DNA from 4 places in the Shinella sp. 20P9.1.1 genome. Region 4 is predicted to be linked to each of the others. Evidence: riboswitches for the same ligand, from Rfam matches in the RefSeq annotation. Region 4 holds a riboswitch; each other region holds the start of a gene.
What was found. A riboswitch is a leader RNA that binds a small molecule or an ion and turns the genes downstream of it on or off. The one in region 4 is predicted to bind cobalamin.
Positions count from the first base shown of each region.

Region 1: it holds a riboswitch for cobalamin, as region 4 does, so the genes downstream of both, AC27VQ_RS22585 (CbtB domain-containing protein) here and bluB (5,6-dimethylbenzimidazole synthase) in region 4, are expected to answer to the same signal.
Region 2: it holds a riboswitch for cobalamin, as region 4 does, so the genes downstream of both, AC27VQ_RS15875 (hypothetical protein) here and bluB (5,6-dimethylbenzimidazole synthase) in region 4, are expected to answer to the same signal.
Region 3: it holds a riboswitch for cobalamin, as region 4 does, so the genes downstream of both, AC27VQ_RS01210 (ABC transporter substrate-binding protein) here and bluB (5,6-dimethylbenzimidazole synthase) in region 4, are expected to answer to the same signal.

Region 1 is NZ_JBYOLC010000016.1:20,433-27,718, reverse strand. It holds gene cobN (cobaltochelatase subunit CobN) at 1-42, opposite strand, end outside; gene cobW (cobalamin biosynthesis protein CobW) at 296-1,345, opposite strand; gene cobU (bifunctional adenosylcobinamide kinase/adenosylcobinamide-phosphate guanylyltransferase) at 1,350-1,874, opposite strand; gene AC27VQ_RS22590 (CbtA family protein) at 1,876-2,661, opposite strand; gene AC27VQ_RS22585 (CbtB domain-containing protein) at 2,674-2,850, opposite strand; cobalamin riboswitch at 2,896-3,261, opposite strand; gene AC27VQ_RS22580 (peptidoglycan-binding domain-containing protein) at 3,341-5,275, opposite strand; gene AC27VQ_RS22575 (cobyric acid synthase) at 5,438-6,901, opposite strand; gene AC27VQ_RS22570 (hypothetical protein) at 7,147-7,286, shown strand, end outside.
Region 2 is NZ_JBYOLC010000008.1:194,862-202,147, reverse strand. It holds gene AC27VQ_RS15880 (glycoside hydrolase family 94 protein) at 1-2,991, opposite strand, end outside; cobalamin riboswitch at 3,400-3,616, shown strand; gene AC27VQ_RS15875 (hypothetical protein) at 3,721-3,936, shown strand; gene metH (methionine synthase) at 4,022-7,286, shown strand, end outside.
Region 3 is NZ_JBYOLC010000001.1:264,974-272,259, reverse strand. It holds gene phnF (phosphonate metabolism transcriptional regulator PhnF) at 1-439, shown strand, start outside; gene AC27VQ_RS01225 (class I SAM-dependent methyltransferase) at 436-1,218, opposite strand; gene AC27VQ_RS01220 (ABC transporter ATP-binding protein) at 1,218-2,024, opposite strand; gene AC27VQ_RS01215 (FecCD family ABC transporter permease) at 2,021-3,049, opposite strand; gene AC27VQ_RS01210 (ABC transporter substrate-binding protein) at 3,046-4,083, opposite strand; cobalamin riboswitch at 4,262-4,493, opposite strand; gene AC27VQ_RS01205 (MurR/RpiR family transcriptional regulator) at 4,529-5,383, opposite strand; gene AC27VQ_RS01200 (polyamine ABC transporter substrate-binding protein) at 5,451-6,443, opposite strand; gene AC27VQ_RS01195 (ABC transporter ATP-binding protein) at 6,674-7,286, shown strand, end outside.
Region 4 is NZ_JBYOLC010000006.1:73,812-81,097, reverse strand. It holds gene AC27VQ_RS12360 (NADP-dependent malic enzyme) at 1-852, shown strand, start outside; gene AC27VQ_RS12355 (ABC-F family ATP-binding cassette domain-containing protein) at 909-2,492, opposite strand; gene AC27VQ_RS12350 (phytanoyl-CoA dioxygenase family protein) at 2,646-3,710, opposite strand; gene AC27VQ_RS12345 (DUF2865 domain-containing protein) at 3,979-5,091, shown strand; gene bluB (5,6-dimethylbenzimidazole synthase) at 5,098-5,784, opposite strand; cobalamin riboswitch at 5,830-6,050, opposite strand; gene AC27VQ_RS12335 (sensor domain-containing diguanylate cyclase) at 6,117-7,286, opposite strand, start outside.

The DNA of each region.
Region 1 (7,286 bases), on a different contig from region 4:
GCCATCGGCGATGGTGCCCTTCTGGGCTAGCAGGAGATGCATGCGGTGCCTCCCCTTTGCCGGCGTGCCGTGCGGGTGGATCCTCGGGTCAAGCCCTGACACAACGAAAGAAGAGGAGGACGACGCACAGCAGCGACGGTTACCTCTGCTGCACCGATCGATGCAGACCGAAACCTCCCCTCCCCACCGTCATCCTCGGGCTTGACCCGAGGACCCACCGGCACGGCAAGCCAGACATAGCCGGGCCGCACCGGAAACGAGGACGAAGGGGACTGCTGCACGCTCATGTCGAAAATCACACCGCCGCGGCGATGGCAGCGCGCACGGCTTGCTCGTCCATGTCATGCAGGCCGATCACGACGAGGCGGGTGCCGCGGGTCTCACCGGCGGCCCACGCGCGTTCGAAGTAATTGTCGATACGCGTGCCGACGGCCTGGATGAGCAGGCGCAGCGGCTTGCCGGGAACATCGGCAAAACCCTTGACGCGCAGCACGTCATGTTCGGCGATCACGCCCTTCAGGCGCTCGATGAAGGCGGCAGGCTCGGCAATCGCCGGCAATTCCACAACAAAACTGTCGAACTCGTCGTGATCGTGCTCCTCGCCGTTCTCGTGCTCCAGCTCGTGGTGCGACTTTCGGTTGGCGATATCGTCTTCCGTGCCGACGCCGAGGCCGAGCAGGACAGCGGCGGCGACTTCGCCGTTCTTCGCCTCGATCATCGACGGCTTGCGGGCGATACGCGAGGCGACCTCGTCACGCACGGCAAGCACACCGGCGGCGTCGAGAAGATCCGTCTTGTTGAGGACGATGAGATCGGCGGCGGTGAGCTGGTCTTCGAAGAGTTCTTCCAGCGGGCTTTCGTGGTCGAGATTGTCGTCCTCGACACGCAGCGCGTCCACTTTGTCATGGTCGTCGGCAAAACGGCCGGCGGCGACGGCAGCGCTGTCGACCACGGTAATGACGCCATCGACCGTCACCTGCGTCTTGATTTCCGGCCAGTTGAAGGCGGCGATCAGCGGCTGCGGCAGCGCAAGGCCCGAGGTCTCGATGACGATATGATCGGGACGGTTTTCGCGCTCCAGGAGCTTCGTCATGGTGGGGATGAAGTCATCGGCGACGGTGCAGCAGATGCAGCCGTTGGTGAGTTCGATGATGTCGTCCTCGGTGCAGGCCTCAGCGCCGCAGCCCTTCAGCACGTCGCCATCGACGCCGAGATCGCCGAACTCGTTGATGATGAGCGCGATGCGCTTGCCGCCGGCATTCTGCAGCAGGTTGCGGATCATCGTGGTCTTGCCAGCCCCGAGGAAGCCGGTGATGACGGTGGCGGGGATCTTCTGTTGCAGCATAGGCTCAACCCTTCATTTTCAGCGGCAGTCCGGCCGCGATAAAATAGACTTCCGGTACGAGGGCCGCGACCTGCTGGTGCAGCCGCCCGGCATGGTCGCGAAAGTCACGCGCCATGCGATTTTCCGGCACGATGCCAAGGCCGACTTCGTTCGATACGAAGACAAGACGACCCGGCGCGTCGTTGATGGCCGACAAAAGGCCGGCGAATTCCTGTGTGATATCCCGCTCCTCCAGCATTAGATTGGTGAGCCAGAGCGTCAGGCAATCGATGAGGACCGTCCGGTCCTCGCGCGCCACATCCTTGATGCAGGCCGCGAGCGCAATCGGCTCCTCGTGTGTTTCCCAGCCTTTTCCGCGATCTTCCCGGTGTTTGGCGATGCGTTCGCGCATCTCGTCATCCCAGGCGCGGCCGGTGGCGATATAATGACGCGAAAGGCCGGTCTCGGCGACCAGCCTTTCGGCAAAAGCGGATTTTCCGGAACGCGCACCGCCCAGAACCAGGACGGCTCCGGGCGATGTCTGTTTCATGTCAGGCTGCCCTGGCGATCTTCTCGTTGGCAAAGCCGAGCGAGAGGCCGAGCACGATCCAGAAGAACAGCGTAGTAGCGAGCGCCGCGACGGCAAATTCCGCGCCGAGAACGGCCGGAACGTTGCTGGAAATGTCGGACGGCTGCGGCGCGCCATAGACCTGCGGGGCGGCTAGAAGCACGACACCGGCAACCTTGGAGACGATGCCCGGCTTCAGGAACAGCAGGTAGAGACCCGCCGCCGAAAGCGCGACCGTCGCAACCCACCAGATCTGGCGCTGGGTCAGATCGGCAGCCGGGAAGCCCGGAAGCTCCGGCGGCAGGCCTATGGCCGGCAGCATATGCACGGCAAGCCAGCCGGCAGCCCCCCACAGCGCACCGTTGGCAACGGTGATGGGATTGCCGGAAACGAGGCTGAAGCCGGCGAGCAGCAGAGCAAAGCCGGTGCCCGTGACGAGGTTTGCCAGAAGCGTGCCGGAGAAGCGGCTCATGCCGAACATGATGCCGCCGTCCTCGTGGTCCTCGCCCTCATGGGCATAGGCGACCGAGATAGGCGAGAGCGCCGAGGCGACATCGAGGATCACGGCACCGAGCGAGGAATGCTCCTGCGTCGTGGCAGCACCATCTGATGTCGCGGGCGTGGTGCCGTCGCCGGCCGGGGCGGCTTCACCCTCGAACTCTTCGGCGTGCAGAATCAACGGCACGACTCGGGCCTCCTGGGCGGCCGTCATGAGCACGCCGGAGAACAACCCGGCCACCAGGGCAGCCAGGAGATAACGAACGATCATGTCGAGAACTCCTTAGTGGCAGGGAAAGCCGTAGGAGTGACGCGTGTCGTGTGCCGTGTCGTGCAGCACGGCCGAATTCGCAAGGCCGGCGCCGAAGACGAGGAAGGCGCCGAGCAGCAGGGCGAAAACGCCGGCAACGAGACGATCGTTTGCGGAAAGAACAACAGAAGACGTGGTAGAAACAGCCATGACAACCTCCGTGCAGGCAGCGGGGAAAATTCCCCTGGGCGGGCGATATGCCCTCATTGTCTGGCAGGTCTCCTGGCTCGCAGCGTCCGGCGCGTCAGCGCCTCCGGGTCACCCTCGCCTTCCCAGGTTTTCCGGCAATCACGAGAGGCGGACGATTCGTAGAAAAAGAGGCGTCCAACCCCGGCTATCGTGATGCCACCCAGTGGCTTTTCCGGCTGGTTCTCGTTTCGCGATTTCAGGCACCATTGCCCTTCGCCGCGAACATCCTCCCCTCCGGATGGGCGTCCCTCGCTACTCTACAGTCGCGGGGTCGGCCGTGATTGCAGCGCCCTGATTGGGTCCACCGCGTCACATTCCCATTTACTCCCCGGTCCGTTTCCGGACCAAGGAACCATCCAATATCGCTGATGATTATGCTTCCCGCCCCGGGAAGTCAATCGACCGGCAGCGGCATGGCCTGTGCCAAAACCGCCGTCCGGCCGTCGCAAACTCAATAGCCGGGGATGATCACCACGCCGCCGCCATCGTTGTAATAGCCGTCGTCGCGGTAATAGGGGCCGTCATAGTAGCCATCGACGGGGCCTTCCAGCACGTCGTAGTCGCGCTGCTGGTAGCGGCGCTGGCGATTCTGCCGTGCCTGCCGGGTCTCGGCATATTGCGCGGCCTCGCGCAGCGCGCGGAATTGCTGGCGCGGCAGGTAACCGTCTGCGCGATAGCCGGACGCGCCCTGCCAGGCGGCGATCGCCGCGCGAGAGCGCGGGCCGAAGACGCCGTCGGCACCATAGGTGTTGTAGCCGAGCAGGCTCAGGTAGCGCTGGGCCTGGGCGCGAACGGAGCGGTCCATATAGGTCTCGCGCGGATCGACGACCGGCTCGGCCTTGCGCGTAGCGTCGGCGGTTGCCGCGTCCTCGTCCATCTGCGTTTCCGGCTTGGCGCTCAGGGCGGCGATGCGCTTGCGGGCGTCATCGACATAGCGACCCTGGGGATATTGGTAGAGATAGTCCTTGTAAGCCTTCTCCGAACCATCGGCGACAGCGCCTTGGAACGTCTTGTCTTCCGCACGTTTTGCGGCCGCCGCCTCTTCGACGGCGCGCGCGCCATTGTCGCTGTCGGCGTCCTGCGGCGCGTTTTCACGCGCAGCCGTCGCATCATCTGCGCTATCGGCCGGTTCCTGGCTATCCGCGGGCTTCTGGGCAGCGGCGGCCTCTTCGGCGCGCTTCTCTGCCTCATCGGCAAGACGCGCGGCTTCCGCGGCCTTGGCTTCGGCATCGGCCGCCGCCTTGGCGGCCTCGGCCTTCAGGCGTTCGACTTCCGCAGCCTTCTCTTCGGCGAGCTTGCGGGCAGCGGCGGCCTCCTCCTCGATCTTGGCCTTCTCGGCGGCGGCAACCTTTTCCGCCTCGATGCGCTTGGCCTCGGCTTCCTGGCGGGCGGCCGCTTCCTCTTCGGCACGGGCCTTTTCCGCCGCAGCAGCTTCTTCGGCCTTCTGGCGATCCGCCTCGGCCTTCAAGCGTGCGGCCTCTTCAGCCTTGGCCTTCTCAGCGGCGGCATCCGCCTCCGCCTTCAGGCGCTCGGCTTCAGCGGCCTGCTTTTCGACAACCGCGCGGGCTTCCGCTTCCTTTTGCTCGGCTTCCGCCTTCAGGCGGGCGGCCTCTTCAGCCTTTGCCTTTTCCGCCGCAGCGGCTTCCGCCTTGGCCTTTTCAGCAGCGGCGGCTTCGGTCTTCGCCTTCTCTTCCGCCGCAGCCTTTTCATCGGCAAGCTTGCGGGCGGCGGCGGCTTCCTCGGCCTGCTTGGCCTCGGCTTCAGCCCTCAGGCGCGCGGCCTCCTGCTCGACCTTGGCCTTTTCCGCCTCGGCAGCCTTCTGCGCCGCTTCCGCAGCCTTCTTCGCCTCGGCCGCCTTCAGGGCTTCCTCTTCGGCTTTTTTGGCTTCGGCCGCCTTCTGGGCTTCGTCTGCGGCCTTCTTCGCTTCGGCGGCTTTACGGGTCTCCTCTTCAGCCTTGGTCTTTTCAGCCTCAGCGGCTTTCTGCGCCTCTTCCGCCTGCTTGGCCTCGGCCGCCTTCTTCGCTTCTTCGTCCGCCTTCGCCTTCTCGGCAGCGGCGGCTTCCTCGGCCTTGGCCTTGGCTTCCGCCTCTGCGGTCACGCTCTTGGCAGGCCTCTCCTTGGCGGCGGCCTGCAATTCGGCGATGCGAAGGCGGGCCATGGAGGCGAAGGTGCCGTTGGGATATTGCTTCAGATAACCCTCGTACTGGGCGACATCGCTGCCGGACGAGACCTTCTGCCAGAGCGAAAACTCCTCCTCCCAGCGCTTGCCGGCGCTGCCGGCTTCCTTGCCGGTGGCGGCCTGCGCGAAGGCAACGGCGGGCATGCCGGCCAGCGACAGCCCGAGAAGGCCGGCCAGAACGGAGCGTGCGAGAGGTCCAGAACCCATATATCTCACCCTTTTGGATCGCGCGGGGCGCCTGCGCCCGGTCGTCCGGGCGGATTTCCATCACTCCTCGCACCGAATTCTGGCGCAACTTTGGTGCGGCAGAGCGGCAGCAGGGAACCTGATGGCTGTACGTTTGAGAGCGCTGATTTAATCAGCCCCGTTTCATCGGATTGGCTGTAGGAGACTATCGAGCCAGGCGGGATCGAGAACGGATTCCAGCTCCGCCGCGACACCGTCGAGCGCGGCATCGACACTTGCACGATAATCGAAGCCACCACCCTCGATGCCGAAATCGGCGAGAAGCCGGGCGCGATACGCGTCGCTGGACAGAAGCCCGTGCAGATAAGTGCCCATGACCCGCCCATCGGCGGAGACCGCGCCATCCGGCCGCCCGTTGATGCTGACGGACGGACGAAGGACGTCAGGGCCTGTGGTACGGCCGAGATGGATCTCGTAGCCCTCCAGCGGCACATCATATTGCAGGGAGCGGGCACTGCTGTTGCGCACGGTCTTTTCCGGCGCCATCTCGGTTTCGACAGCCAAAAGGCCCAACCCTTGGACTTCGCGCTCGCTGCCCTCGATGCCGAGCGGGTCGGTGACGCGCTGCCCGAGCATCTGGTAGCCGCCGCAGATGCCGATGACGCGGCCGCCGCGGCGCATATGAAGCTGGAGGTCCTTGTCCCAGCCGGCAGCGCGGAAGTCGCGAAGGTCGGAAATGGTGGATTTCGAGCCGGGCAGCACGACGAGGCCGGCATCGGCCGGAAGCCGCTCGCCCGGCCGCACGAAGACCAGATCGACCTGCGGCTCGGCCTTGAGCGGATCGAGATCGTCGAAATTGGCAATGCGCGGCAGGACGGGCACGGCCACCTTCAGCGCCCCTGCTCCGCCCTTGGCAAGCCGCTCCAGCACGACGGAATCCTCCGCCGGCAGATGCGCCGCCTGCTTCAGCCACGGCACGACGCCGAAGCAGGGCCAACCGGTGAAGCGGGCGATTTCGGAAATGCCGCTGTCGAACAGCGTCACGTCACCGCGGAACTTGTTGATGAGATAGCCCGTCACCATGCGCCGGTCTTCCTCCGGCAGGATCGCATGGGTGCCGACCAGCGAGGCGATGACGCCGCCGCGATCGATGTCGCCGACCAGCACGACCGGCACATTCGCCCGCGTCGCAAAGCCCATATTGGCGATGTCGCCGGCACGCAGGTTGATTTCCGCCGGCGAGCCCGCCCCTTCCACGACGACGAGATCCGCACCTTCGCTGATAATCCCGAAACTTTCCAAGACCGCGCCCATCAGCTTCGGCTTCAGCGCCTGGTAGTCGCGCCCCTTCGCCTGGCCGAATACGTTGCCCTGCAGAATGATCTGGCTGCCGACATCCGACTGCGGCTTCAAAAGCACCGGGTTCATATGCACGGAGGACGGCACGCGGGCGGCAAGCGATTGCAGCCACTGCGCACGGCCGATCTCGCCGCCATCGGCCGAAACGGCGGCGTTGTTGGACATGTTTTGCGGCTTGAAGGGACGCACCTTCAGCCCGCGATTGGCGGCGATGCGGCAGAGCCCTGCCACCAATACCGTTTTTCCGACATCCGAGCCGGTGCCCTGAAGCATGATCGTTCTCACCATGACGCCCTCCTAGCATTCGGCCCCGCCGCCGAAAAGCCCTGATTTACCGCAATCTTGCCGCAATCGATCACCGTGATCCGATGTATTTCAGCAACAGCCCGTCATGCAAAATCCGCAGGACTGATCTGCTGTTCATTCTGCGACATTTTGCGCCGTGAACGATCGTGACATCGGGCCTGATTGCGCCTATATCCACGTCATCAGACAGCCGAGGCGCGTGGCTTCGGATTTTTAGGACAAAGACCATGCTGTTCATCTTCAGCAAGCCGAACTTCGTACAGATCGCCTGGAACGGCATCGTTCCCCAGAGCCAGTCCCGCGTGCGCAACGTCGTCATGGACGCGCCGTTCGGCCCGCTCGGCTTCATCCGCACGCGCAACGTCGG
Region 2 (7,286 bases), on a different contig from region 4:
CAGTTCCATCGCGACATAGTCGGACACGACGAGCTGGTCTTCGGTTTCGGCCGTCTGGCTGACATACCAGGCAATGGCCGGAGAGAGCGCCCAGACGAGCGCGAAGGGCACGCCGATGAAGGGCAGGCCCGTATCCGAGATCGTAGCAAGCGCCACGGAAAGCACGGCGAGCGCCGGCGCCTGCCACATCGCCTTGTAATGGTCGAGAATGCCGCCGCGTGCGGCGCTGTCGGCCTGCGCGGCCGTGCGCCATTCCAGCATCAGCTTGCGGCTGACGAAGGTGCGGTAGATCGAGCGCACGATGGCGTCCGCCATCAGCGCCGCCGAATGGGCGATGAAGGCGATGCGCAGCGCGACCTGCGCATTGGAGGCGCGGATATCGGAGATGACCCGGTGCACATGGGCGCGCGCGACGATGTCGCCGCGGCGCGGCATGATGCCCGAGATCAGCGACAGGGTCGGCGCGACGAAGAGCAGGAAGATCAGCACGAGCTGCCAGATCAACGCCTGACGCGGTTCCATATAGTACCAGCCCATGACGGAGGCGACGAGCCAGCCGATGGGGATGAGGCTGCGGCGCAAGTTGTCGTACATCTTCCAGCGGCCGAGCATGGAAATGCCGTTGGCCGGGTTGAAAAGGTAGGGCAGGAGCTGCCAGTCGCCACGCGCCCAGCGATGCTGGCGCGAGGTTTCCGTGCCGTAGCGGGTCGGGAAGTCCTCGATGAGTTCGACGTCGGTAACCAGCGCGCAATGCGACAGCGAGCCTTCAAGCAGATCGTGGCTGAGCACTTCGTTTTCGCCGATGCGGCCCTTCACGGCCGCCTCGAAGGCGTCGACATGGTAGAGGCCCTTGCCGGTAAACGTGCCTTCTCCGGCGAAGTCCTGATAGACGTCCGAGACGGTGAAGACGTAAGGGTCGACGCCGCGGTCGGCGGAGAAGATGCGCTGGAAGGTCGAGGCTTCCTTGCCGGTCGTCAGCGACGGCGTGACGCGCGGCTGGAGAATGCTGTAGCCGGCGGTGACCTTGCCTTTTTCGGCATCGATGACCGGGCGGTTGATCGGGTGGTGCAGCTTGCCGACGAGCTTCGTCACGGCATCGCGCATCAGGCGCGTGTCGGAATCGAGCGTCATGACGTATTTGACGTCAGGCGGCACCACATTGGCGCCTGGCAGGAAGGTTGTGTCGCCGTCGCCGCGCAAAAGCAGGTTCAGTTCGTGCAGCTTGCCGCGCTTGCGCTCCCAGCCCATCCAGGCGCCCTCGGAGGGATTGTAGAGGCGGCGGCGGTGCAGGAGGTAGAAGCGCGTGCGGCCGTCATAGGCATAACGCGCCGAAAGCGCCGCGATCTCGCGCTTGGCGTATTCCAGCACTTCGAGGTCTGCGGGGGTTTCCTCGACTTGGGCGTCCGTCCAGTCGCTGACCAGCGAGAAATAGATCTCGCCGCGCGGGTTGGCGAGGTAGTGCACCTCGAGATTGCGCACGAGTTCGTCGACATGGTCGCGCTTGGCGATCAGACAGGGCACGACGACGAGCGTGCGCGCATCGTCCGGAATGCCGTCCTTGAATTCGTAGCCGACGAGCCGCGAGGGCGTGACGAAGAAGGTGACGAGCGTGTTGAACAGGCCCGACGCGCCTTCCGAGGCCGGCAGCGCGAAGAGCACCAGCATGATCAGCCAGGCGCCGTTCGGGATATCGAGCTGATCGAGGAAATAGAAGACCGCGATCATCGCCAGAAGCGTCAAGAGGATGTTCGGCCCGGCAATGGCGAACCAGTCGAGCTTGCGGCCGAAGCGCACGATGCGCTGCACGATGGAGGGACGGTAGCCGATACGCTTTTCAAGCTGCTTGCGCTTCTTGCCGACGAGGAAGGCGGCGACATTGGCCTTGTAGTCGAGATCTTCGACATGGGCGGTCGCATCTTCCGCCGTCATGGCGAGCGCGATCTCCGTGACTTCAAGCTCCGTCTTGCCGGAGCGGCGGGCGAAACGCTCGATCGTGTTGCGGTATTTGTTGCGCGAGCCGAAATCGAGGTCGGAATAATCCGAGCCCTGGCGCAGCGCCTCGTCGAGGCGGCTGACACTCTCGAACCAGACGGGCCATTCCGTATCGTCGACGGTGCGCAGGCTCTTGATGAGCGAGCTCATCGTCGCGTTGCCGGAGGACAGGCGGTTGTTTTCCGAGACGATCAGTTCTTCGAGATCACTGCCGCGGCTCTCGATCTTGCGCTCCAGCCACTGGATCACCACACCGGACGCCTGCAGGCCATCCCGCAGCCGGTAGAGCAGCTGCGTGACGAAGGTGTTGTCCTCGACGAAGTTCTCGATCGAGCGCAGATACTGGATGCTCTTTTCGGGATCGTTCAGGCGCACCAGCTCGTCGGCGACGTCATTGGCCTTGAAGCGCATCTTGCGGGAGCGCTCGACACGGCTGGAGATGCGGCGCAGGTTTTCGAGCAGCACGAAGCGGATGAAGGACGGCAGCGCCCAGAGTTCACCGATCTTCAGCGCATCGATCTTCTGGAAACCCTGCACGAAGGCCGTCAAGCTTTCATGCGAGATGTTGCTCTGGGTATGGGCGACGTAGAGCCAGGCCAGCACCAGCGTGCGCGGCACCGCCTGCCCGTCGATCTCGACGGTCGGCAGCTGGCGATAGAAACGGCGCGGGAAGTCGCGGCGGACCTCCTGGATGGCCTCTTCGATGACGTAATAATTGTCGAGCAGCCATTCGGCGGCGGGTGTGATCTGCGCGCCCGACTCCACGTCCTTGGCCGTCGCCTGATAAACGCGGAAGATTTCCTTCTCGTTTTCCTTGTGCCGGGCGCGGAATTCGAAGGGCCGGAAACCGGGCAGCGGCGCGGTCTTGTCGCGCGCCAGCGCCTCGCCGCATTCGGCCAGCTCCTCCAGCGTCAGATAGGTGGCGCGGATCGAATCGTTATAGTCGATCTGCTTGGCGTCTGCGTCGCGGGCGGCGTGCGGCGTATTATGAAGGGACATATTTCTTAATCTGGATCCGGCCATGTTGAGCCATCCGGCAAAGGCCTGTGCGCCGGAGGGTTTTTTGCGGGCAGGTTTCGTCTCTGTGCCGCGATCAGCCATGACACCATGCGACGCCCTCATGGCGCTGACGGAAAGAACATGGCTCAGGCGACACGCTGATTGGCATCCTGGCCGCGTGGTGCATGAAAACGGCATTTTTTAGCCGTAAGGACAGAGACTTGCAACATCTGAGCGTATCGGGATGGCTCGGCATTGGCCCTCATCTGCGGTTTTGGTGAATCACGCCCTCGCCGGCGAGATGAGCGAGGGGCAGGAGGCAGGCGGAAGCCCAAATGCATTGCTGAGAAAAAAGTTCCGGGCCTGTGCATCGTGTTCCCGCATCCTTGACTTACTTACCGCGTCACGCCAGTCTCCGGCCGTCAGGGTCTTCCGAGTCGCATGCGGCTCGGAGGCTAAGAGGGAAGCCGGTGCGATGCTCCAAGGAGGATCAAGACCGGCGCTGCCCCCGCAACTGTGAACGGCGAGCCGATGTCGCTCCATGCCACTGGTGTGAACCACCGGGAAGGCGAGACAAAGGCAATGACCCGCAAGCCAGGAGACCTGCCCTGACACGTCTGTAACGTCCATGGGCGGGGTGTCCCAAGGGTGCGCTTGTTGTCGCCCGCGGGCGAGTTTTTCAGCAGCGTGCGTCCGGTCATCCCCCAATTTTCAATTGGGGAAAAAGAAATGTTTCAATTCACCGATATCCAGCCGTCCGGCACCGGCAAGCCGGAATCCGTCTTCATCTCCTGGCTGCTCTGGCAACCGCGCGGCGCCGATCTTCCGGTCGAGGCGCTGAAGGAGGTGGACAAGCTTGCCCGTTGCCAAAGCGCCGACCCTGACATCATCCGCCTCAAGGCGCTGTTCGCCTCGCTTGCTGGGGCGAATGAACCGATGCACTAGGGCCAAACCACATAAAGATATATTGACATAAAGATATCTTTATGTGAACTCCGATGCAGACGATACTGCATCGGAGGGTTTCCCCATGGCCACTTCCCACCTGGACGACCTGTTCGGCCCCGAACAGCCGAAGCGGGACGGTCGCGAGATCCGCGCCGCCCTCGAAGCCGCCGCCCGCGAACGCATTCTCGTGCTCGACGGCGCCATGGGCACGGAAATCCAGACGCTGAAACTGGTCGAGGACGATTTCCGCGGCGACCGTTTCGGCGATTGCGCCTGCCACCAGCAGGGCAACAACGATCTGCTGACGCTGACCCAGCCCGGCGCCATCGAGGACATCCACTATCGCTACGCGCTCGCCGGCGCCGATATTTTGGAAACCAACACCTTCTCCTCCACCACCATCGCCCAGGCGGACTATGGCATGGAGGACATGGTCTATGAGCTGAACCGCGACGGCGCGCGCCTTGCCCGCCGCGCCGGCCTGCGTGCCCAGCAAAAGGACGGCCGACGCCGCTTCGTCGCCGGTGCGCTCGGCCCGACCAACCGCACCGCCTCCATCTCGCCCGACGTCAACAATCCCGGCTACCGTGCCGTGACCTTCGACGATCTCAGGATCGCCTATGCCGAACAGCTGCGCGGCCTCATCGACGGCGGTGCCGACATCATCCTGATCGAGACGATCTTCGACACGCTGAACGCCAAGGCCGCGATCTTCGCCACGCGCGAGGTCTTCGAGGAAAAGGGCATCGACCTGCCCGTCATGATCTCGGGCACCATCACCGACCTTTCCGGCCGCACGCTGTCCGGCCAGACGCCGGAGGCTTTCTGGAATTCCGTGCGCCATGCCGATCCCTTCTCCATCGGCCTCAACTGCGCACTCGGGGCCAATGCCATGCGCGCCCACCTCGCCGAGATTTCCTCCGTGGCGCAAACCTTCGTCTGCGCCTATCCCAATGCCGGCCTGCCCAACGCCTTCGGCCAGTATGACGAGACGCCGGACGAGATGGCCGCCCAGATCGAAGGGTTCATGCGCGACGGCCTGGTCAATATCGTCGGCGGCTGCTGCGGCTCGACGCCGGACCATATCCGCGCCATCGCCGAGGCGGCGTCGCGCCACAAGCCGCGCCAGATCCCGGATATTCCGCGCCACATGCGCCTTTCCGGCCTCGAACCCTTCACGCTGACCGAAGCCATTCCCTTCGTGAATGTCGGCGAGCGCACCAATGTCACGGGCTCGGCGAAATTCCGCAAGCTGATCACGGCGGGCGACTATGCAGCCGCTCTCGACGTCGCGCGCGACCAGGTGGCGAACGGCGCGCAGATCATCGACATCAACATGGACGAGGGCCTGATCGATTCCGCCAAGGCGATGGTGGAATATCTCAACCTCATCGCCGCCGAGCCCGATATCGCCCGTGTTCCCGTGATGATCGACAGTTCGAAATGGGAGGTGATCGAGGCCGGCCTGAAATGCGTGCAGGGCAAGCCGCTGGTCAATTCCATCTCGCTGAAGGAAGGCGAAGAGGCCTTCCTGCACCATGCCAAACTGGTGCGCGCCTATGGTGCCGCCGTCGTCGTCATGGCCTTCGACGAGAAAGGGCAGGCTGACACCAAGGCGCGCAAGGTGGAAATCTGCACCCGCGCCTACACGCTGCTCACCGAAATCGCCGGCCTTGCGCCGGAAGATATCGTCTTCGACCCCAATATCTTCGCGGTGGCGACCGGCATCGAGGAGCACGACAACTACGGCGTCGATTTCATCGAGGCGACCGCCGAGATCACCGCTACCCTGCCGCATGTCCATATCTCGGGCGGCGTCTCCAACCTCTCCTTCTCCTTCCGCGGCAACGAGCCAGTGCGCGAGGCGATGCACGCCGTCTTCCTCTACCACGCCATCCAGGCGGGCATGGACATGGGCATCGTCAATGCCGGCCAGCTCGCCGTCTATGACACGATCGAGCCGGACCTGCGCGAGGCCTGCGAGGACGTGGTGCTGAACCGCGTGCCGAAGGCCGGCGGGACCGCGACGGAACGCCTGCTCGACATCGCCGAGCGCTTCAAGGGCGCGGCCGGCAAGGAGGCTCGGGAGCGCGACCTCGCCTGGCGCGAATGGCCGGTGGAAAAGCGGCTGGAACATGCCCTCGTCAACGGCATCACCGAATTCGTCGAGGAAGACACCGAAGAGGCACGTCAGAACGCGGAGCGTCCACTGCACGTCATCGAGGGTCCCTTGATGGCCGGCATGAACGTCGTCGGCGACCTTTTTGGCGCAGGAAAGATGTTCCTGCCGCAGGTGGTGAAATCCGCCCGTGTGATGAAGCAGGCCGTCGCGGTGCTGCTGCCTTATATGGAAGCCGAAAAGCGCGCCAATGGCGGCAGCGGCGAACGGCAGAGCGCGGGAAAGATCCTGATGGCCACCGTCAAGGGTGACGTGCACGATATCGGCAAGAACATCGTCGGCGTCGTGCTCGCCTGCAACAATTACGAGATCATCGACCTCGGCGTCATGGTGCCGGCAACGAAGATCCTTGAGACGGCGAAAGCCGAAAAGGTCGATATCATCGGCCTCTCCGGCCTCATCACCCCCTCGCTCGACGAGATGGTGCATGTCGCCGCCGAAATGGAGCGCGAAGGCTTCGACATCCCGCTGCTCATTGGCGGCGCGACGACGAGCCGTGTTCATACCGCCGTGAAAATCCACCCGCGCTACGACCGTGGCCAAACGGTCTATGTCACCGATGCGAGCCGCGCCGTCGGCGTGGTCGGCAGCCTGCTGTCGCCCGAGATGAAGCCCGGCTATGTCGAGACGCTGAAGGCGGAGTACCGCAAGGTCGCCGACGCCCATGCCAGAAGCGAGGCCGAAAAACAGCGTCTGCCGCTCGCCAAGGCCCGCGAAAACGCCTTCAAGGCCGACTGGTCCGTCTACCGGCCGAAGACGCCGTCCTTCCTCGGCACCCGCGTCTGGCAGGACTGGGACCTCGCAGACCTTGCCCGCTACATCGACTGGACGCCCTTCTTCCAGACCTGGGAACTGAAGGGCGTCTATCCGAAAATCCTCGACGACGAGAAGCAGGGCGCCGCCGCCCGCCAGCTTTTTGCCGATGCGCAGGCCATGCTGGAACAAATCATCGCGGAGAAATGGTTCACGCCCAAGGCCGTCGTCGGTTTCTGGCCGGCCGGCACGGTGGGCGACGATATCAGGCTCTTCACCGACGAGACGCGAACCAGGGAACTCGCCACCTTCTTCACGCTGCGCCAGCAGCTGTCCAAGCGCGACGGCCGGCCGAATGTCGCGCTCGCCGATTTCGTTGCGCCTGCCGACAGCGGCAAACAGGATTATCTCGGCG
Region 3 (7,286 bases), on a different contig from region 4:
GCGCGACATAGAAAGCAAGATGCTGGAGGCGGCAACCGAGGTTGCACCATCGATCGTGGCCGAAGCCCTCGGGCTCCCCATCGGCACGCTCTGTGTGCGCATGGAAACCGTCAATAGCGCCGACAAACGCCCCATCTCGCGCGCGACTCATTATTTCCCGGCCGACCGTTTCGGCGAGATCGGCGGGATTTTCGAGCAGACCCGCTCCGTCACCGCTTCGTTCCGCAAGCTCGGCGTCGCCGACTATGTGCGCCGCTCAACGGAAATCTCGGCCATTCACGCCGAGGGCGACGATATCCGGCACCTGAAGCTTTCGCCCGGTGCGATCATCCTCGTCGCGACAGCCATCAACACCGACCTTGCGGGAACGCCGATCCAGTTTTCCCGCACCCGCTTCGCCGCCGACCGTGTCAAGTTGACAGTGGAGCCGGAAGCCTAAACAGGCTTGCGGCAGCAGAGAATAAAGCGACGATAAAGCAGCGTGCGCAGCGTATTGCGCAGGTCCGCCGTCCGGCGTTGTGCCCTGGCGATGGGGGCGTGGGAACCAATCGTCATATCGCGGAAACCGGCCGCCTCCAGCAAGGTCAACACGCGCTCGACCGTCAGCCCGTCGCCAAAAGGCAGGCGCTGCATGATGCTGGAATGCCGATCGCTCATCGCGCCGTCATAATTCGGGTCGGTGCCGATGAACCGATCGAGCACCGCGATGGCGCGGCTTGCCAGCCGGCCGAGCCGCGTTGGGGCGGCCCAGTCGCCATCGAAGAACAGCAGCATGCCGCCGGGCTTCAGCATGCGGTGCCATTCCGCAAAGGCCTGCTCGGGCGTCGTCAGCGTCCATACGAGATGGCGACAGACGATGGCGTCATAGCTTTCGTCCGGCTCCATCGGGTTTTCCGCGTCGGCGAGCAGAAAGCGAAGGCCCTTGGCGCGCTCATGCTTCTTGCGCGCCACCGACAACATCGCCTCGGAAAAATCGAGCGCCGTCACCTCATGACCGAGCGACAGCAGCAGGCGCGTCACCTCCCCCGTACCGCAGGCAAGCTCCAGCACGCGGCACGGCTCCGGCCCCAGATGCGCGCGGATCGCCGCCGCCCAGGCGTCGAATTCCGGCCCTTCGGGAATACGGTGGCCGAAGGCGAGATCGAAGGTTTGCGAGCGGCGGGACCAATAGTCCCGGATGTCTTCCTTCAGATGGTCGTTGGAGAGCGTGCCGTGCATCACGTCCCCTCGTTGGCAACGAGTTTCAGCCGCAGCGGCCGCGGCTCCGGGCGGCGATAGCGGATGAAGCAGCCGCCGGCACTGTCCCGCTCCACATCCACGGTGACGCCGAAGACTTCCAGCAGACGCTGCGGCTCCAGCACCTTAGCCGGCGTGCCCAGCGCCACGATGCGCCCACCCTGCATGACGGCGATTCGGTCGCAGAACATGGCGGCGTGGTTGAGATCGTGCAGGGCCGCAACGACCGTCAGCTCCTGCTCGCGCACCAGCTGGAGCAGGCTGATCTGGTGGCCAATATCGAGATGATTGGTCGGCTCGTCGAGCAGCAGGATCGGCGATTGCTGGGCAAGCGCTCGAGCGATATGCAACCGCTGCCGTTCGCCGCCTGACAGTGTGTGCCAGAGCCGGCCGGCGAAATGCGCCATATCGACCTCCTCCAGCGCCCGGTCGACGATGGCATCATCGGTCCGCGACCAGGGCGTGAGCGCGCCGAGATAGGGCGTACGGCCGAGCTCGACGGCCTGGCGCGCGGTGATGCGCTCGGTCGTTTCCGCCTGCTGCTCGACAAAGGCGATGCGCCGGGCGATGGCCTGACGGCCGTGATCCGAAAGCGGCGTGCCGTCGAGCAGGACGGCGCCGGCCTGCGGCTTGCGGATGCCTGACATCAGCGACATCAGGCTCGTCTTGCCGGAGCCGTTCGGGCCGATGATGCCGAGGAATTCGCCGGGGCGCACATCCAGCGAGACATCCGACAGGATGGTCGCACCACCGGCCGACCAGTGCAGGTTTTTGGCAGACAGTGTCACAGGGCAGACCTCCTCTGGCTGAGGATGAGCGCGAAGGCGGGCGCGCCGAACAGTGCCGTGATGACGCCGATGGGCAGGACCTGGCCGGGGATGATGACACGCGACAGCACGTCCGCCGCGATCATGAAGATGGCGCCGATCAGCGCCGAGGCCGGCAGAAGCAGGCCATGCCGCACGCCGACCACCATGCGCGCGGCATGGGGAATAACGAGGCCGACGAAGCCGATCGAGCCGACGATGGAAACCATGGTCGCCGTCATCAGCGCGGAAATGGCGATCAGCACGACATAGACCCGGCGCACGGGAATGCCGAGCGAGGCGGCCGATTCCGTGCCGAAGGTGAAGGCATCGAGCGCGCGGGCGTGCCACAGGCACACGAGAAGCCCGAGGATCGCTACCGGCAGCGCCAGCCAGACATCCGGCCAGCGCACGCCCGAGAGATTGCCGAGCAGCCAGAACATGATACCGCGTGCCTGCTCCGCGCTCGCCGCCTTGGTGACGATGAAGGAGGTGAGCGCGTTAAAGAGTTGCGAGCCCGCGATGCCGGCCAGGATGATTGCGCTCGTGCCGCGCCCGGCGCGCAAGGCGAGCGCGCTGACGAGGCCGAAAGCGACGAGCGCGCCGAGGAAGGCGCCGGCCGGCAGCGTTAGGGCACCGGCCCCGATACCGAGAATCGCCACGCTGACGGCACCGGTCGAAGCGCCGGCGGAGATGCCGAGAATATAGGGATCGGCCAGCGCATTGCGCAGCAGCGATTGCAGGATGACGCCGCAGAGCGCCAGGGCCGAGCCGCAGCAGGCAGCCACCATCGCCCGGCTCAGCCGGTAGTTCCAGATGATGCCCTCGTCGATCGGCTCCAGCGGGTAGCCTGCATGCCAGAGGCGGTTGGCCACCGTCTTGGCGACCACGTCGAGAGGGATGGCCGTCTCGCCGACTGCGGCGCCGACGCCGAGCGCAAACAGCAACAGAAGGAGCGCCGCGAAAGCGGCGCCCGTCCGAAGCAGGATGGGACGATCGGAGATCACTTGGCCAAACCAGCCTTTTCAATAGCATCGGCCAGACGCTCGATGCCTTCGATGGTACGGATCGTCGGGTTCATCGCCTGAGCGTCCATGTCGAAGACATAGTTGCTCTTCACCGCCGGCATGAGGCTTGCGACCGGGTCGGTCTTCAGGAAGTCGAGCTTCGCCTCAAGGCTGTCGAGCGGATAGCGGCGGCGCTCCATCGAGCCCGCGACGATCATCGTCGGCGCGGCCTTGGCGATGGTTTCCCAGCCGACGGTCGGCCATTCGTCCTCGGTCTTGATGATGTTTTCGATGCCGAGCGCCGACATGATGTAGCCCGGCGCGCCGTTCTTGCCGGCGACATAGGGATCGGCATCGGCGGCGCTGGAGAACCAGAAGACGGCCGAGAGCCTGTCCTTGGCGGCGGCAACCTTGGCACGGGCCGCCTCTTCGCGTGCCTTCAGCGCGGCAACGACCTCTTCGCCCTTGTCCTGGATATCGTAGATCTGCGCCATCTCGCGGATCTCCTGATAGACCAGCTCCATGGTGAAGACCTGATGGCGGACGCCGTCGCTGGCCGCGCTGTTTTCCTTGCCGACGCAATCGGACGGCGAGGTGTAGACGGGAATGCCGAGCTCCTCGAACTGCTCGGGCTTGGCAACGACGCCTTCCGGCCCGACCTGCCACTGGAACTGCACCGTGACGATATCCGGCTTCTTGGCGAGCACGCTTTCGAAGCTCGGCTCGTTGTCGGCCAGACGGTCGATCCTGGCGTTGACGTCTTCATAGCCCTTGATGACCGGGCCGACCCACAGCGCCGTGCCCACCACCTTGTCGGCCAGGCCGAGCATGTAGAGGATTTCGGTCGAGCTCTGGCCAATCGAAACGGTCTGCGTCGGCGCCTTCTGGAAGGTGACCGGGCGGCCGCAATTCTGCAGCGTCAGCGGATACTGCGTCTCGGCGGCCTGGGCCGTGCCGGAGGCGATGAGGGTTACCGCGCCGGCAAGGGCGGAAGCGAGGGATGCGGCGCGCAGGGCCGCGGAAAACAAGGTCATGGATTTCTCCCGGAGAGTGAAGGCGTGCGGGCTCAGCCGATGGACCACGAAGGGCGCACCGAATGCGGTCGGGAGAAAACGATTAGGGGTCTGCCGCGGGCGGCAGTCTGGCTCGTCATGGCGTCTCCTGTTCCGGGCTTCCCCGCCCGTGACTTGGATCTGGAGTGCATGGCAAGCAGCACTCTCGGCTCTGACGGCAGGTCTCCTGGCTCACGGATATCTGCTGCCTGTCTGCCTTCCCGTGCAAACGCACAGTGGCATGACGCGAGACGCGTCACGAGGACAGGCGGCAATCCGCCTACAGTTGCGGGGGCAGCCACGGAATGGGTCCCTGTTGGGTCATCCGCACCGTGTTCCCTATTAATCCCCTGGGAGTCATCCTTCGGGGAACCGTCGTCCCATCCTTAGTCCGCACCGTTCGGCGGCGTCAAGGTGACGGTGAAAATCAGCTTTCGAAATCCCCGAAGACATCCTGCAGGCGTGTCAGCCGGTCGACACGCTCGCTCACCTCGTCGCCCATCTCGACGATGATGTTGCTCAACATGAGATCCATCACCGCCGTCATGGTCGCGGCGCCATCCCAAAGCGGCCCGTGCGAGCCGGGCACGATGAGGCAGATGTCGGAGACTTCCGGCCCCCAGGGGCAGAATTCATCGGTCAGCAGCACGACCTTCACGCCGGCCCGCCGGGCTTCCAGCGCCAGCGGCCGGGCCTTGGCGGCAAAGCGGCGTACGTCGTGCAGGAAGAGCAGCCGCCCCTCGACGGAGCCGTCGAGCACTTCGGCATAGGTGCCGTTGACGCCGTCGACGAATTGCACGCGCGGGCGGGTGTAGGAGAGCTGGCTTGCAAAATACTGCGCGATGCCGCGCACGTTCTGATAGGCGGCGACATAGACCTCCGTCGCGCCGATCAGCGCGTCGATCGTCTGCTGCCATTCCGGCGCGGTCGTGATGGCGTAAATCTCGCCGAGATTGTCGATCTGCTGCTGGATGAGCCCGGCGAGCAGCTTGCCGTCCTTGCGGTCCTGCTCCAATCGCCCGACCTGTCCCTTGACCTGCCAGGCGGGGTTGGAACTGCCGCGGCGCAGCTCGCTCTTCAGCTCGTCGAGCCCGTCGAAACCCATGCGGCGCAGATAGCGGCCGATGGTCATGGGCGAGAGTTCCAAGCGCTGGGCGATCGACCGCGCCGTCTCGAAGGGCAGCTCGGCGATGTTGCGCTCGATGTAATGGGCGATCAGCTTGTCGGATTTGGACCGCCTGAGGTCGTCGGACTGAACGAGCTTCAGAATGCGTTTCGACACGTCGCCCCTCTCTTCGAAATCCCGCCCGTCCAAAGACGGGCGGGTATCAACCGCACTCACACCGGGCTCATTGCGCCGTCTTGACCCGCGTCCAGACACGGTCCACCTGACGCAGGGCCGGACCCAGATCCTCGAATATCTGGAGACGTGCCATCGTCTCGGCCGGCGGGTTGATTTCCTTGCTATTCTTGATCTTTTCCGGGGTCAATTCCCGCGCCGGCACGTTGGCGGTGCCGTTGGTCTGCTGCGAGACGTTGAGAGCGACGATTTCCGGGCGCGTATAGAACTGGAGGAACTTGATCGCGTTGTCCTTGTTCGGCGCGGTTTTCAGCACGCAGATATCCTCCTGGTACATGGTCGCCCCCTCCTCGGGGATCACGTAGCCGAGGTCCTTTTCATTGGCGAAGATATCCACCATCGCACCGACGAAGGCGTGCCCGGCCGCCACGTCGCCCGCTTGCACCATCGGACGCTCGTCATAGGTGAAGGCCGCCACATCCGGCTTCATGGCGATGATCGTGTCCGCCGCCTGCTGCAATTCGGCCGGGTCCGTCGAGTTGATCTTGTGGCCGTTCAGGATGAGGCCGACCGCCAGCACTTCGCGCATGTCGTCGAGCAGGGTGAATTTCAGGCCCTTGGCCTTCACGGTCTCGATCAGGTCCTTCCAGCCCGTGATATCCTTGCCGAGCACCTTGCGGTTGTACATGATGCCGACCGAACCCCAGGCATAGGGCAGGCAATATTCACCGTTCGGGTCGCTCTTGGCGCGCAGGAAGGCCGGATCGATATTCTTGAAGCCTTCATATTTGTTGATGTCGGTCTTCTCCAGAAGATCGAGCTTGGCCATGATGTCCTGCATATGCACGGACGGGAAGACGATGTCATAGCCCGTGGCGCCGCCCTGGATCTTGGCCAGCATTTCCTCGTTGGAGGAATAGGTCGAGAGGTTGACCTTGATCGAGGTTTCCTCCTCGAACTTCTTCAAGACCTCCGGATTGATATATTCGCCCCAGTTATAGACGTTGAGCTCGGCGGCGCTGGCCATGCCCGTCGTGGCCATGAGCACGGCGAGCGAAAAAGCGGCGCGGCGAAAGCCGGACAGACCGGCATCATGCGATTTCGGCATCGAATAGTCTCCTCTGATGGTTTGGCCCGTCGTGGCCCCGGCGCTTTCCTTTGCACCGTCTTTCCCGTCCCGGCTTCTTTCGGCCGTTGACTTGGATGAACAAATGGTATCCAGATATCTAAATCGCACAAGCGTTATTTTTATAACATTAATGGGGAACGACGATGCGAGATTCCATAGTCCGCCTGGAAAAGGCGGCGAAGGCCTTTGCCACGCCCGAGGGACAGACCGTGACGGCGCTGGACGCGATCGACCTCGATGTCATCAGCAACGAGTTCCTGACGCTGCTCGGACCATCGGGCTGCGGCAAGACCACCCTGCTCCAGGCGATCAGCGGCTTCGTCCAGCTCGACGCCGGGCGTATCCTGATCGACGGCGAGGACATGACCGACCGACCGCCTTATCGCCGCCCGGTCAACACGGTGTTCCAGAACTACGCGCTCTTCCCCCATATGACGGTCGGCGAAAACACCGGCTATGCGCTGGAAGTCGCCGGTGTTGCTAAGGCGGAACGCACCCGGCGCGTCGGCGACGCGTTGCGCATGGTCGGGCTGGAAGGCATGGAGGGCCGCAAGCCGCGCCAGCTCTCGGGCGGACAGCAGCAGCGTGTGGCGCTTGCCCGCGCCATCATCGCCCGGCCGAAGCTGCTCCTGCTCGACGAGCCGCTGTCAGCGCTCGACAAGAACCTGCGCCAGTCCATGCAGATCGAGCTGAAGACGTTGCAGAATGAGCTCGGCATCTCCTTCATCTTCGTGACGCACGACCAGCAGGAGGCGC
Region 4 (7,286 bases):
CGTCCGCAGATCATCGAAACGCGCCTCAAGCGCTACGGCCTTCGCGTGCGCCCGAATGTCGATTTCGAACTGGTCAACCCGGAAGACGATCCGCGCTACCGTGACTATGTCGAGGAGTACCTGAACCTCGTCGGCCGCAAGGGCGTCAACCCGGAAGCCGCCCGCACCATCGTGCGCACGAACCAGACGGTCATCGGCGCCCTGGCCGTCAAGCGCGGCGACGCCGATGCCCTGATCTGCGGTGTCGAGGGCCGTTATGCGCGCCACCTGCGCGATGTCAGCCAGATCATCGGCAAGAAGCCCGGCGTGCTCGATTTCTCAGGTCTCAGCCTCCTGATCTCGCAGCGCGGTGCGACCTTCTTCACCGACACCTACGTGACGATGGAGCCGACGGCCGAGGAAGTGGCCGAGATGACCATCATGGCCGCGCAGGAAATCCGCCGCTTCGGCATCACACCGCGCGCAGCCCTCGTCTCCCATTCGAACTTCGGTTCGCGCGAATCGGACAGCGCGCTCAAGATGCGCCGGGCGATGGAGCTTGTGCGCGAGCAGGACCCGGATCTGGAAGCCGACGGCGAAATGCACGGCGACGCCGCCATTTCCGAAGTGTTGCGCCAGCGCGTCATGCCGAACTCGACGCTGACGGGCGAAGCCAACCTGCTGGTCTTCCCGAACCTCGACGCCGCCAACATTACCCTCGGCGTCGTCAAGACCATGACGGACAGCCTGCATGTCGGCCCGATCCTGCTCGGTGCCGCCCTGCCCGCCCACATCCTGTCACCGTCGGCAACCTCGCGCGGCGTGGTGAACATGGCGGCGCTTGCAGTCGTGGAAGCCTCCTATCCGGCTTGAAGTCGATGGAATGATTGAAAGATGGCCGCCGGTTCCCCCGGCGGCCGTTTGCGTTTCTAGGTCCCGGAAAGCTCCAACCGGCGCGCGATGCCAATCGCCCGAAGAAAAGCCTCGTCGTGGCTGACGACGAGCAACGCGCCGTCATAGGCCCGAAGCCCCGCTTCCACCGCCTCGATGGAATCGATGTCGAGATGATTGGTCGGCTCGTCCAGGATGAGCAGCGGTGGCGGTGCCCCGCCCCCGAGCACGCAGGCAAGACCGGCGCGCAGAAGCTGGCCGCCGCTGAGGCTCCCTGCACTCTGCAAAGCCGCATCCGCGCGGAACATGAACCGCGCCAGCGCCGCCCGGCAGGCATTCTCGTTGGCCTCGGGATGGAGACGGCGAAAATTGTCACGAATGGAGAGGCCGGCATCGAGCAGGCTGACGCGCTGGTCGAGCATGGCGAACTCCGTGAAGACGCGCACGCTTCCTTCGGAGGGCAGCAATTGCCCTGTGGCAAGGCTGAGCAGCGTCGTCTTGCCGGAGCCGTTCGGCCCGGCCACCGCAATGCGCTCCGGCCCGGTGATGGTGAAGGAAAGCCCTCGAAGGATCGGGCGTTCCGGTTCATAACCGGCCGTCACGCCGTCGAGCTTCAACACCGTCTTGCCGGCGGCGAGATGCGTCGGCGGCACGGCAACGGTGAGCGGTTGCAGAACCTCGATCCGTCCCCGTGCGGTCGCCATGGCCTCCGCCGCTTGCGCCTGCCGGCTTTCGGCAAGACGTGCCTGCACACCGCCTGTTACCTCGCTGCGCTCTTTCATGGCACCGAGCATGATGCGGGGAATATCGCCCTTCGCCCTCTTGCGCTTGCCGGCGCCATCCTTGCGCGCCTTGCGCTCGGCGACGGCCTGCACCGAGCGCGCGAGATCTGCCGCGTGCCGTTCCGCATCGGACAACTGCCGCTGCGCAGCCGCCAGCTCCAGCGCCTTGCGCTCGCGGTAGGCGCTCCAGTTGCCGCCGTAGCGCGTGGCGCCGAGCAAGGTGAGTTCCACGATCGCATCCATGCATTCCAGCAATTCGCGGTCATGGCTGACGACCACCGCACCGGCACGCCAGCCGGAAAGCATGTCGACGACGGCCTGCCGGCCCTCCCGGTCGAGATTGTTGGTCGGCTCGTCCAGCAGCAAAAAATCCGGCTCGTGAAAGAGAAGGGCCGCAAGGGCTGCGCGCGTGCGCTGGCCGCCTGAAAGGGCGGCAAGTCGCGTTTCGGCCATTGCATTCAGCCCGACGCGGGCGAGCGCAGCGGCAAGGCGCGTTTCCAGCGTCCAGTCCGCATCCGCCAAGGCATCGGCTTCCGCTTCGCCGCATTCGGCTCGGCGGAGAAGGTCGAGCGCATCTTCGATGCCGAACAGGCTGGCGACCGTTTCCTCCGCCCCGACCTGCACGCTCTGGCGCAGCACGCCGATGGAACCATCGACGGTCACGGTGCCGGAGAGCGGTCGCAGATCGCCGTTGATCAGCTTGAGCAAGGTCGTCTTGCCGACGCCGTTGCGGCCGACAAGACCGGCGCGTTCGCGACCGAAGCTCAGATCGAGATGGGAGAGAAGCGCGTGGCCGTCAGGCGTGGACCACGAAATTTTCGAGAGGGTGATGGAAGGCATGGATACGAATTTCCCCGAGGACAAAACGACGTCGATTTGTGGTCGGGTTGAAATTCATGCTGCACCATCCGGTCGGTGTTGACGACGGGCGTGATATAGAGCCCGACCGGCGGCCTTGCAAGGGCAAGCCGCCAATCGGGGTATTCGAAGCCGTCAGGCCACCGGCGGCTTGTCGAGACGCTTGGACCATTCATCGGCCTTGCCAAGGCCGGCATCGCGCCAGGGCGAGCCCTTGATGCCGAGCTTGCTGCGCAGGCGCATGCCGGAGATGATCCAGCGGTTCATGCCCGAGGCGATGAACGGCAACGAGGCAATGTGCAAGCCGGTGAACGGCAGGAACGGATTGCGGCGCAGCGAGCCGTAGATCTCGATGCGCGTCGTCGTCTTGTAGCTCGGGCTGCGGGCGTGAAAACCATGCGTATCGGCAACGATGAGCGTGTTGGCCTTCACGGTCATCTTCACCGGCTGACCGTATCCGAGCGCACCGAGCTCGTCCGGCATGATGCGCAGCGAGCCACGGGCGGAATAGATGTTTTCGATCGCATCGGCGTTTTCACTGATGCCGCGCTCCCAGGCGAGCCGCTGCGGCGTCATTTCGTGTGAGCCCGGCACATAGGCGAACGGACCGTCCTCTTCACCGACATCGCGCAGGAACAGCCAGGCCTTCGCCGTCGGCTGGAACGTGTCGCTGTGCAGCGCCGTCTGCGGATCGGTCGAACCGGCCGCAACGACGGACGGCAGGGCCATGACGATCTGAACCACCAGCAAGGGCTGGCCGGAATGGGAGGAGACGTAGCGCAGCAGGTTGGTCAGGCGCGGATCGTTGCGCGCGGCCTTGAACCCCGGCAGGGTTTCGAGGTCGCTGTCATCGATGATCGCGCGGCGCGTGACCGTCGCGCCCTGCTTCATGTCGTAGCGCTCGAAATCGCGCTCGGCCAGTTCGCGCGTGACGGCGGCAAAAACCTCCGGCGACAAAAAATTCTCGATCTTGACGAAGCCGGTCTCGGCATATTGCCGGCGGTGGTCCGGCGCGACGAGGTTTTCCAGCTTCCTGCGGCGCCAGGCGGCCATGCGCATGGCCAGCGACACGCGTTTTTCATGCAGGCCCTTTTTGTTGAGCCACTTGCTGCCGATAACAGGATTGTCGGCAAAGGATTTCGCGCCCGATGCGAGTTGCAGCGCATAGAGAGGGCTCAACAAGACTGACGATATCTTCATGGTCACCTGCCTGCGGGATGATTGCGCCGCCGGAAGGCGACCGTGCCGTAACCGGCTGCTGCATATATGCCGAGAGTGCTACACCAAGCCCCCCGCGAGATCAATTGCGCCGTCCGCGCAAAGCTGACCAGATAATTCATATTATCTCTTCGGCCGTTAATCACAAATCCGGGAGCGCGTTGCACGGCGCGCGCAGTGGCTTATGATAGGAACATGATCAAGGTGCGCCTCGGGCCGCCTTCCAAGCTCTCTTACGGGATATCAGGACGTGAAAGGACGCCTTCGCCTTTTGTTTGCGCTCGCAACCGGCCTGTCGCTCCTCGTTTCGGGCGGCGCGTCGGCGTCCGACGTGTGCGAACGGATTCAGGCGGAACTGGCAAACCTCCCTCGGGTCATGGTCGACACCACAAGCGCGCGCAAATATGCCGGCGCGATCGCCCGCCAGAATATCCAGTTGCGCAAGGCCAAGAGCGACCAGCGCCGCCTCGGCTGCTCGTCCGGCAGCATCACCGTCTTCGGCGGCGAGAACGAAGCGGCCTGCGACACGCTGGAAACAGTCATCGGCAAGATGGAGCGCAACCTCTACATCCTCGACCGCAAGCGCCGCGAATTTGCCGGCGGCATATCCTCGCAAGGACCGCGCAGCCGCCTGCTCGCCACGCTGGAAACCAACGGCTGCAACGACGACGCGAAGGTGATGCCGATCGCCGCGACCGAAACCCTGCGCACCTTGCAGGACGATACGCGCACCCTGCCGCTGGGCACCATGCCTGAAGACAGCGGGCGATTGCAGCTGCGCTCGCTCGGTGGCAGCGCCGGCCATGGCAATCTGCGTACCGTCTGCGTGCGCACCTGCGACGGCGGCTTCTTCCCGATCTCGTCGGGCGCGACGCCGCTCGATTTCCGCCGCGACCAGAAGGTCTGCGCGATGATGTGCCCGCAGACGGAGACGCAGCTTTTCTACCAGTCGATGACACCCGGCCAGGAAACCGAGCAGATGACGTCCACCGTCACCGGTCGGCCTTACCGCGATCTCGAACATGCCTTCAGCTACCGGACCCGCGATCTCTCGAAAGCCGGCACCTGCGGCTGCAATCTCTCCGCCTATTACCAGGAGATGATCAAGCGCCAGAAGGCGATGAAGGGCGAGACCGCTGGTACGAGCGGGGGCACGACAGAGGAAGCCCTGCCGGAAACCGGCTCCATCACGACGATCACAACCCGGCAGGACAAGCAGGAAACAGCAAAAACCCCTGCCAAGATCGAGGACCGTGACTACGATCCCACGCATAGCAAGGTGCGCACCGTCGGCCCCGCCTTCTTGCCGGAAAACGAGTCCGCCATCGATCTCGGCCGCCCGGCCGATGCAGGCGTCAACTGACCGGCTTTATGCAGTCGCCGGCCAACGCTCCTCGAACACCAACTCTTCCAGCGGCAGGCGCTGCCGCCATCCCTTCACCGCCAGTTCCGGCTCCGCATACAGCTGATCCACGAAGCCGACGCAGAGCCAGGCAACGATTTCGACATGGGCGGGAATGCCGAGAATGTCGCGGATATCGCTGTCGTGGAAGATGCTGACCCAGCCGACGCCGACCCCTTCCGCCCGCGCCGCGAGCCAGAGATTCTGCACGGCGCAGACCGTGGAATAGACGTCCATGCGCGGATTGTGCGTGCGGCCCAGCACCACCGTGCCACCCCGCGTCGGATCGCAGGTCACACAGATCGACAGCGGCGCCTTCAGGATGCCTTCGAGCTTCAGCGCGCGGTATTGCGCCTGCCGCTCGCCCGAAAACATATCCGCCGCCTCGGCATTGGCCTTGAGGAAGGCGCCATGCACGGCACGGCGCGTTTCCTCGCCGCGTACCAGCAGGAAATTCCACGGCTGCATGAAGCCGACGGACGGCGCGCTGTGCGCGGCATGCAGCAGGCGGCCGACGAGATCGTCGGGCAAGGCATCGGGCAAAAACTGGTCACGCACGTCGCGGCGCGTTTCAATGGCACGATAGACGGCCTGCTTGTCCTCACACGGAAAAGCGCCCGCCCGGACGAGAGCGTCCGAGAGTTCTGTTCGCATCGTTTTCTCCCCAACAATGCGTCCAACCTGCCGCCGTCCGCGCGGTTCGGTCTATCTCGCCAGGCCGGTCTTCTGACTTCGGTTCACACGGCCCGCACCTGCCTTCCCGGTTCAAGAACCAGTGGCAAAAGCTTGAATCGATTCAAGCTTTGGAGTGCACGCCATCCCCGTCACAGCGTTGGGCACGTTCCGGACCTGGATATTGCACCCGCACCGAATTCCCGATTCTCCCGCATGTCGCGGGCACCTGACTGAAAAGGATATGCGCACGGCTTTAGGGCACGATCAAGCCCGCCCGCGCCGCGCACCTGTCTCATAGCGTCTCGGCGGCTTCAGGCAGCGCGCGCCGCACCCGCTTCGGCCACCGTGCCAGCATCGATATCGCCTGCATGAAAGGCACGGTTGCGGCCGGCATGTTTGGCCGCATAGAGCGCGGCATCGGCCATCACCATGACATCGTGCAGGCTGCCGCCGTGATCCGGGAACTGGGCAATGCCCGCGCTGCCGCCAATGAGCAGAAGCTGGCCGTCATAGGCGATCGGCACCTGCGCATCAAGGACCAGCGCCTCGGCAAGCGCCACGAGGGTTTCGCGGGAAAAATCGCCATTGAGAAGAATGGAGAATTCGTCGCCGCCGAGACGCGCCACCGAACCCTGTTTGCCGACACGATCGGAGAAGCGCCGGGCAACCGCCTGCAGCACGATATCGCCCGCCGCATGGCCATGACGGTCGTTGACCGCCTTGAACTTGTCGAGATCGAGGGCAAGGATCGCAAAGGGCTTGCCGTTGCCCCTGGCGATGGTGCGACGCACCTCCTCGTCGAAGCCGCTGCGGTTCTTCAGCCCCGTCAACGGATCATGCCGGGCGAGGAAGGCGTTTTTCGCCTCGCTGCGCTGAAGCGCCCTGACCAGCGCGGAAAAGCGCAGGGTCACGAAGAGCATGACGCCGGCAAAGACCAGCACGAAAATCGCGATCTGCGGAAGAGCCGAGCGCCAGACGAAGGAGCCCGGCATATTGGGCCGCCAGGAGGCGACCATCGGATTATACGCATCGCCACCTACGGGCGTCATCACGAGGCCCGGCTCCTCGGTGACGATGGGCGTGAATCCGAGATCATGCACGCCGAGCCGCCGCTCGGCACTGGACAGCATCTTCTGCGACACCGGCTTGACGGTGATGAGCAGGGTCGGCTCCAGACGGCTTGCGGGAATATAGAGCGATTTCGGAACGACGGCCTGCACGACGACGATGCTCATGACGCGGTCGATGAGCCGCATGCCCGAGACATGGATTTCCGGCAGTGCCGGGGTCAGGAGATCCGGGTCCTCCTTGGCGCGCGCCACCTGCCAGCCACCCCGATCGGGCGACAGTGCCTCGCGATAGGCCCGCTCGGCGCGGCGGGTGAGATCGCTCATCCATTGCAGCTTTTCACGCGCCTTGCGGTCGGAAACCTTTTCGCCACGATGCACGCCGAGGATTTTTTCACCATCCGGCGAGGTCAG